One region of the Pseudoalteromonas sp. J2K-J979 genome, then DNA from elsewhere that is predicted to be linked to it. Evidence: predicted binding sites of a transcription regulator. Region 1 holds the regulator's gene; the other holds the start of a gene.
The links. The regulator NrdR, encoded in region 1, represses ribonucleotide reductase genes. The targets are predictions, from matches to a motif close to AAACACNANATNTNGTGTTT.
Positions count from the first base shown of each region.

Region 2: a site for NrdR is predicted at 1,774-1,793, ahead of nrdA (class 1a ribonucleoside-diphosphate reductase subunit alpha). Genes of this name have one in related genera too.

Region 1 covers NZ_CM200281.1:890,380-894,777, reverse strand. Annotated here, with positions in the region: gene AC3KVK_RS04245 (riboflavin synthase) at 1-377, opposite strand, end outside; gene ribD (bifunctional diaminohydroxyphosphoribosylaminopyrimidine deaminase/5-amino-6-(5-phosphoribosylamino)uracil reductase RibD) at 378-1,505, opposite strand; gene nrdR (transcriptional regulator NrdR) at 1,507-1,956, opposite strand; gene glyA (serine hydroxymethyltransferase) at 2,108-3,364, opposite strand; gene AC3KVK_RS04225 (patatin-like phospholipase family protein) at 3,563-4,398, opposite strand, start outside.
Region 2 covers NZ_CM200281.1:1,841,136-1,845,533, forward strand. Annotated here, with positions in the region: gene ubiG (bifunctional 2-polyprenyl-6-hydroxyphenol methylase/3-demethylubiquinol 3-O-methyltransferase UbiG) at 135-842, shown strand; gene AC3KVK_RS08470 (HAD family hydrolase) at 842-1,492, shown strand; gene nrdA (class 1a ribonucleoside-diphosphate reductase subunit alpha) at 1,894-4,176, shown strand; gene nrdB (class Ia ribonucleoside-diphosphate reductase subunit beta) at 4,232-4,398, shown strand, end outside.

The DNA.
Region 1 (4,398 bases):
GGAGCACTCAACCAATAATCGGTCGCCCGTGCATTTTGGTTTATCGCCACCACTGTGGCGATGCCATCAATATGCCCTGAGACTAAATGCCCTCCAAGACGAGAAGTCGGAGTAAGGGCTTTTTCTAAGTTAACTTTTTGGCCAATTTTGTACTGACCAAAGCCAGTTAAGCTTAAAGTCTCATGTGAGACATCCGCTACAAAGCCATCCTTGTTCAGTTTTACAACCGTCAAGCACACCCCATTGGTTGCAATGCTATCACCAAGTTTAACATCACTTAAATCGAGCTCGTTACTGGTTACTGTGACACTAAGATCACCCCCGACTTTCTGTAAAGTGGTTAATTGCCCTATCGCTTCGATAATTCCTGTAAACATTTAGTTCTTCAATTCTCTTTTTGGTGACGCAATAATTCTAAGATCAGAGCCAATTAAGCTCACATCATCTAGGGTTAAATCATAAACTTGATCCATTGATTCTAACACGGGAAGCTGCAAAAGGCTTTGCCCACTCGCTCCGATTAACTTTGGTGCGAGATAGAAAATAAACTGGTCGACCAATGCGTTTTCCACAAATTTTCCAGCCAAAGTATGACCGGATTCCAACCAAAGTTGATTAATTCCCATCAGCCCAAGCTGTTGACATGCATCAACCAAATCAACAAATCCATCTAATTCTCTGACAACCAGATGACGAACGTAATGAGGCCAAGTATGGGTCTTTTCAAGGCAAGTTGTCAGAATGATTATTGGACTCTCAATTTGGAAAAATGCCAAGTCAGGGGTTAAGCGATGTTTTGAGTCCACAACAATACGGATTGGTTGACGTAAGTGTTGATTTGAAAAAGGCGGTGCTATCAACTCATCATATCGTACATTCATTTTCGCGTTATCAACTAACACGGTATCGGCACCAGTCAAAACCGCACAACTTTTTGCTCGATAATCTTGTACTTGAGATCGAGCTTGTGGGCCTGTTATCCATTTACTGACACCATTTTTGAGTGCCGTTTTACCATCTAAACTGGCGGCTAATTTACATTGAATAAATGGCATTCCAGTTCGCATACGTTTTAAAAAACCACGGTTAAGAGCTTCGGCCTCTGTTTGCATCAAACCAAATGCCGTTTCTATACCAGCTTGTTGTAAAATAGCCAACCCTTTACCACTTACCGCAGGGTTTGGGTCAACCATTGCTGCAATCACTTTTGTAACACCTGCTTCAACTAGGGCCACAGCACACGGGCCCGTTCGCCCAGTATGCGAGCAAGGCTCTAATGTGACGTACGCAACCGCGCCTTTGGTTTTGCCTTTTGCTTCAGCTAAAGCATTAACTTCTGCATGACCTTCCCCGGCTTTTTGATGGTAACCTTGGCCGACGATCTCCCCCTCTTTAACCAGAACACAGCCAACATTAGGGTTAGGAGTTGTGGTGTACATGCCTTTACTCGCGAGGTTTATAGCCAGCGCCATAAAATGATGGTCTTGTGCTGTGAATTGACTCATGTTATTCACCTAAACGGGCAATTTCTTCGCCAAACTCTTTGATATCTTCAAACGAGCGATAGACCGATGCAAACCGGACATACGCGACTTTATCGAGTTTTTTAAGTGCTTCCATAATACACTCACCCACAATATGGCTTGATATTTCTCGCTCTCCAGTCGCTCGAAGTTGGGATTTAATTTGATGAACCACTTCTTCAACCTGCTCAGTGCTTACAGGTCTTTTTTCTAAAGCGCGATGTAACCCATTGAGTAATTTATCTTCATTAAAGGGCTCTCTGCTACCATCTTGTTTAATTACGCGCGGCATCACCAACTCAGCTCCTTCAAACGTGGTAAAACGTTCATGGCAATCGATGCATTCCCTACGTCGGCGCACCTGATGGCCTCCCCCCACTAATCGTGAGTCGATGACTTTGGTATCTTTTGCAGAACAAAATGGACAATACATGCTGAATTTCCGTTCAAATAAGTCAATTTAAACACAAGACCAAATTGGAGCGTTGTGATGAATTAGGCATAAAAAAGCCGCTTTAAAAAGCGGCCTTATGATAGCAAAAAATAGTCAGCTTGTGAGCTAAATAAATTTTGCGAAAAAGCAATTAAGCGTAAACAGGTAGCTTTTTACAGATTGCCTTTACTTTTTCTTTAACCTGAGCCTGAACCGACGCATCTTCAATGTTGTCTAGGACATCACAAATCCAACCCGCTAACTCTTTCGATTCTGCTTCTTTGAAACCACGACGTGTGATTGCTGGTGAACCAATACGCAATCCAGACGTTACAAATGGAGAACGTGGGTCATTTGGTACAGAGTTTTTATTTACAGTAATGTTCGCATTACCTAACGCTGCATCTGCATCTTTACCTGTAATATCTTTATCAATTAAATCAAGTAGGAATAAGTGGTTGTCTGTTTTACCAGAAACAACTTTGTATCCACGCTCTTGTAACACTTCAACCATGGCTTGTGCATTTTTAACCACTTGCGCTTGATAGGTTTTAAACTCTGGTTGTAATGCTTCTTTAAATGCCACTGCTTTTGCAGCAATGATGTGACATAAAGGACCACCTTGGCCACCAGGGAAAACAGCACTATTTAATTTTTTATAAATCTCTTCGTCGCCACACGCAGAAATAATTAAACCACCACGAGGGCCAGCCAATGTCTTATGAGTCGTCGTTGTTACAACATGTGCATGAGGTACTGGGCTTGGGTAAACACCCGCTGCAATTAAACCAGCCACGTGCGCCATATCTACGAATAAGTATGCACCAACCTTATCGGCGATTTCACGGAATTTCGCCCAATCAACAATACCTGAATATGCAGAAAAACCAGCAATAATCATTTTAGGTTTATGCTCAAGTGCCAACGCTTCAACTTGTGCATAATCAATCTCACCCGTTACGTCATTTAGACCGTACTGAATCGCATTGTACGTTTTACCAGAGAAATTAACATGAGAACCATGAGTCAAGTGACCACCATGCGCTAAGCTCATACCTAACACGGTATCGTGCGGCTGTAAAAGCGCTTGAAATACAGCGGCATTAGCTTGAGAACCCGCGTGTGGTTGAACATTTGCGTAATCAGTACCAAATAACTCATTTGCGCGATCAATTGCTAACTGCTCAACAACATCAACATGCTCACACCCACCGTAGTAACGCTTACCTGGGTAGCCTTCTGCATATTTGTTTGTTAATTGAGAGCCTTGAGCCTCTAAAACGCGTGGGCTACAGTAGTTTTCTGAAGCAATCAGTTCAATGTGCTCTTCTTGGCGAGCTGTTTCTTTATTAATAGCTTCAAATAACTCTGGATCAAAATCTGCGATGTTCATGCTGCGTTCTAACATGGGTTCTCCTAGTTGCAACGTAATAAAGGATCAAAGAAGGCGATATTGTACGCGCAAATAGCGTATTTGCCTACATTGACAAGGTGAGCATATTTAAACAGCAATTGAATTTTTTTCACAGTCCTTTAATTATGATATTTTTTAATCATTTACATAACAATTAAAAATACATTAACATAAAAACATAAGAGATATTTATCACCACCAATTTTTCCCAAGTGAAATAAATACACTCGTTTCGCCACCTTCCGCAAAGCCAACACCAAACGCCATCGGGCCTGCGCTAGAGTCAGTGCCTAGATAAAGACTACCCGAAATTAACAGATCATCTAAATCAATTTGTTCAGGGAGCGACCAAACATTTCCCGCCTCTAAACTTAGCCCCGAATAAAGGGGATAGTTATTGAGATTCAAAATATCTCGACCAATATCATATTGATAAATCACCGCTCCAAAAGCTTTATGTGCACCAATCAATGTATTTTTCCCATACCCGGATAAATTTAAAAAACCACCGAGCTCAGCAATATTGGCAGTAAACGCCCCCCTTTTATCTATCGTTGTGAAAGAAGCGGCACCGACAAGCGCATGATGGTTAAACCTCATTGCACCTCGCCAATCCACAGACAATTGCAATGAACGGTCATTTTCGATGGGATTAAAGTAATGGTCATACTCTTCTTGTCGTTGATGGACTGCGACAGTAAATTTATTCCCCAATGTCGGAAAGTTGATACTATTTAAATCATCAAAATTGAGAGAGAAATAATACCCATCTTGAGTATAATCAGAGGCTTGCTTTGCCCAGTTTTGGTTACTTAATTGCCCCGACTCAGTGATTAAACCAACTTCAGCAACCCAGTCTTTATTAAAATAGTAACCCGCTGCAACTTGTCCCAAAAGTGACTTTTTTTGTAAATCGATATAGATGCTTTCTTGGTTTTTTAAACGGCGCTCTTCTTTGAGGTATCCAAGCGACACAGTCGCATAAAAATCTTCGGTACTAGTCAATGGCTGATAAAACTCAGTCCGTA
Region 2 (4,398 bases), 950 kb from region 1:
CGACTAAAAATTGTTAATCATTATTGTTGTCGGTACCATGCTACCACATAAATATAAATTTTACAGGGCGTAAAGAGGTGTGTTTTTGTGTTTTCACCTTATATAATGCGCCCAGATTAACGAGGAACCTTTTTATGACCGAACATCAAAATGTAGATCAAGATGAAATTGCAAAATTTGAAGCAGTCGCACAGCATTGGTGGGATCTCAATGGCGATTTTAAACCTCTACACGATATCAACCCACTCAGACTCGATTTTATCATGGATAAAACGAATGGCTTATTTGAACTGAATACACTAGATGTGGGTTGTGGTGGGGGTATTTTAAGTGAGAGTATGGCCCGCATGGGTGCAAAGGTAACGGGTATCGATATGGGTCTGGAGCCGTTGAATGTTGCAAAACTTCATGCACTCGAAGCTGGAATCAAGCTTGAATACCAACAAACTACCGCGGAGGCATTTGCAGCTAACAACCCTGCTCAATTTGATGTCGTGACCTGCATGGAGATGCTCGAGCACGTCCCCGATCCTCAATCAGTCATAGCTTCAGTTGCAAAACTGGTTAAACCTGGCGGACATGTATTTTTCTCTACTTTGAATAAAACCGTGAAGTCGTACCTATTTGCGATATTAGGCGCAGAGAAAATTTTAAAGATGGTACCTGAAGGCACTCATGACCATGATAAATTTATCCGGCCAGCGCAACTCATCACTTGGGCTGAAGCATATGGCTTAAAAGTGCGTGCAAGCAATGGTCTTAGTTATAATCCACTCTCAGGCCAGTATAAACTCGGTGCAGATGTAAGCGTCAATTATATTCTTCATTTTGAGAAGCTGTAATGACGACTTCATCCATATTGTTCGATTTAGATGGCACATTACTCGATACCGCTGATGATCTAGGCGCAGCGCTAAATCATGTTTTAAAGGCGCATAATTTCCCGCCGTTATCTTCGCAGCAATACACACAGCATGCATCGAATGGTAGTGTAGCATTATTACAGGCTGGCTTTGGTGAAGATTGGGCCATTCAGCCCCAAAAAAGCCTTAAAGCTGAGTTTCTTGATTATTACCAACACCACATTGCCATTCACACCCGTTATTACCCAGATATTGAACGTGTATTGCTTAAACTAAACGAACTGGCTATTCCTTGGGGCATCGTCACAAATAAACCGACCTATCTCACGCAACCTTTGTTAAGCCACTTTGCGCTGTTAAATGAATGTGCCGCTGTTGTATGCGGAGACACCTTGCCCGTTGCAAAGCCTTCGCCAGAACCCATCTTATTAGCTTGTCAGCAACTTAATATCAACCCAGCTGACTGTTTATACCTCGGTGATGCTCATCGAGATATCGAAGCGGGATATAATGCCGGGATGAAAACAGCTATTGCTAGCTGGGGGTATCTACCAAAAGATCTCATTCTATCAACTTGGAATGCTGATTTAGTATTCAACGATGCTCAACAACTAATCAACTACATATAGTGTTTTTAAGTAAGGTTAATCACTATATGTAGTTTTTATTCTTTCGTAAGTGCTGAGTTTTATATTGCACAGTGTTAAAAATAATCAACAAAATAAAAAAAAATAAATATTTAATTATTCAAGATCATTTGTTGATTTTTAATTATTTCTAATGAATCAAAAGGCAAAAGGTTAGTGTTAACTAACCTTTTAATTTTATCGCCAACTTATCCACAATCTGACTGAGATCTGTCCCTTGCAAATAAAATCATACCACTCTATCTTGTGATCCAGAATTGAGTTGCACCCATATATAGTGTTTAAAAGCTAAACAACTTAATGCGCTTAATAAGTACACAGGCCTACCGCCTAAAACTAAAACAATAAATTTCGCTAACACCCTAGGAAATGCAGGCATATATATGAACCAACAGCTATCTGTGAGCAAACGCGATGGAAGAAAGGAATCGCTCGATCTTGATAAAATCCATCGTGTCATTACATGGGCCGCGGAAGGACTAAATAACGTCTCGGTCTCACAAGTTGAATTAAAATCTCATATCCAGTTTTATGACGGTATCCGTACTGAAGATATTCATGAAACAATCATTAAAGCAGCCGCTGATCAAATCTCAAAAGAAACACCTGATTATCAATTTTTAGCTGCCCGTTTAGCTATATTTCACCTTCGCAAAAAAGCTTATGGACAATTCGAGCCACCAAAGCTTTATTCTCATGTAGTTAAAATGGTTGAAGACAAGCGATATGATGCACATCTTTTAGCTGATTATACAGAAACTGAATTTGAAGAACTTGAGAATGTGCTCGATCATGATAGAGATTTAACATTCAGTTATGCCGCTGTTAAGCAACTAGAGGGAAAATACTTAGTTCAAAACCGAGTCACAGGTGAGATCTATGAAAGTGCACAATTTTTATACATTTTAGTCGCTGCGAGTTTATTTGCTAAATATCCGAAATCTAATCGTCTTGATTATATTAAACGTTTTTATGATGCAGTCTCGACATTTAAAATCTCGTTACCTACTCCAATCATGGCTGGAGTGCGAACTCCCACGCGCCAGTTCAGTTCATGTGTATTGATTGAATGTGGTGACAGTTTAGATTCAATTAATGCAACATCTTCAGCAATTGTGAAGTATGTGAGTCAACGAGCGGGGATTGGCATCAATGCAGGTCGTATCCGAGCACTTGGTAGCCCTATTCGAAATGGTGAGGCGTATCACACTGGCTGTATTCCTTTTTATAAGCATTTCCAAACAGCTGTTAAAAGTTGCTCTCAAGGCGGTGTACGTGGCGGAGCTGCGACTTTATTCTACCCGCTTTGGCATTTAGAAGTTGAAAACTTACTGGTATTAAAAAATAACCGTGGTGTCGAAGATAATCGCGTTCGTCACTTAGACTATGGCGTGCAATTTAATAAATTAATGTACAGCCGCCTAATAAAAGATGAGTATATCACCTTATTCAGTCCATCTGATGTACCAGGCCTGTACGATTCATTCTTTGAAGATCAAGCTGAGTTTGACCGACTATACGTCCAATATGAGCAAAATGAGCATATCCGCAAAAAGCGTATTAAAGCGATTGAGTTATTCTCTATGTTTGCGCAAGAGCGTGCGAGCACTGGTCGTATTTACTTACAAAATGTCGATCACTGTAATACTCACAGTCCATTTGACTCAAAAGTTGCGCCTATCCGACAGTCAAATCTATGTCTCGAAATAGCCTTACCGACTAAGCCATTGCAGCACGTAATGGATGAAGAAGGTGAAATAGCTCTATGTACCTTATCTGCATTCAATTTAGGAGCTATCGATGACTTATCTGAACTGGAAGAGCTAGCTGAATTGGCCGTACGAGCACTGGATAACCTTCTTGATTACCAAGACTACCCTGTTCCAGCTGCTAAAAATGCTACGATGAATCGTCGTACTTTAGGAATAGGCGTTATTAACTATGCCTACTATTTGGCGAAAAATGGTAAAAAATACTCAGATGGCAGTGCAAATAGCTTAACTCATCAAACGTTTGAAGCAATTCAATATTATCTGATGAAAGCTTCTAATGAATTAGCAAAAGAAAAAGGTGCATGCCCTAAATTCCACGAGACAACATACTCTCAAGGGATCATGCCAATTGACACCTATAAAAAAGATCTTGATACAGTTTGCTCAGAGCCACTCAAGCTAGATTGGGATAGTCTTCGAGAGAGTATCCAAGCTCACGGTATGAGAAATTCGACTTTGTCTGCACTGATGCCATCAGAAACATCGTCGCAAATTTCAAACGCAACCAATGGAATCGAGCCGCCGCGAGGTCACGTGAGCGTCAAAGCAAGTAAAGATGGTATCTTAAAACAAGTTGTACCAGAATATGACAGACTCAAAGATCAATATGAATTACTTTGGGATATTCCTTCAAATGATGGCTACCTTCAGTTAGTTGGCATTATGCAAAAGTTTGTTGATCAAACTATTTCTGCCAACACTAACTATGATCCGGGTAAATTTGAAGGTGGGAAAGTCCCAATGAAATTACTACTGAAAGATCTTTTAACAGCATACAAATATGGGGTTAAAACACTGTATTATCATAATACTCGTGACGGTGCAGCTGATGCACAAAATGAGATCGCGCCGGATGCCGATGATGATTGTGCCGGTGGTGCGTGTAAAATTTAATTAAATTACTGGGCAAGCTCTCTTGCCCAGCTTCTGTTTGCCTTTGAGAAAATTTATGTCTTATTCAACTTTCAGCCGTAATCATAACGATCAATTAAAAGAACCCATGTTTTTCGGTCAATCAGTGAATGTGTCACGTTACGACCAACAAAAACACCCTATCTTCGAAAAGCTAATCGAAAAACAACTTTCATTTTTCTGGCGACCAGAAGAAGTCGATGT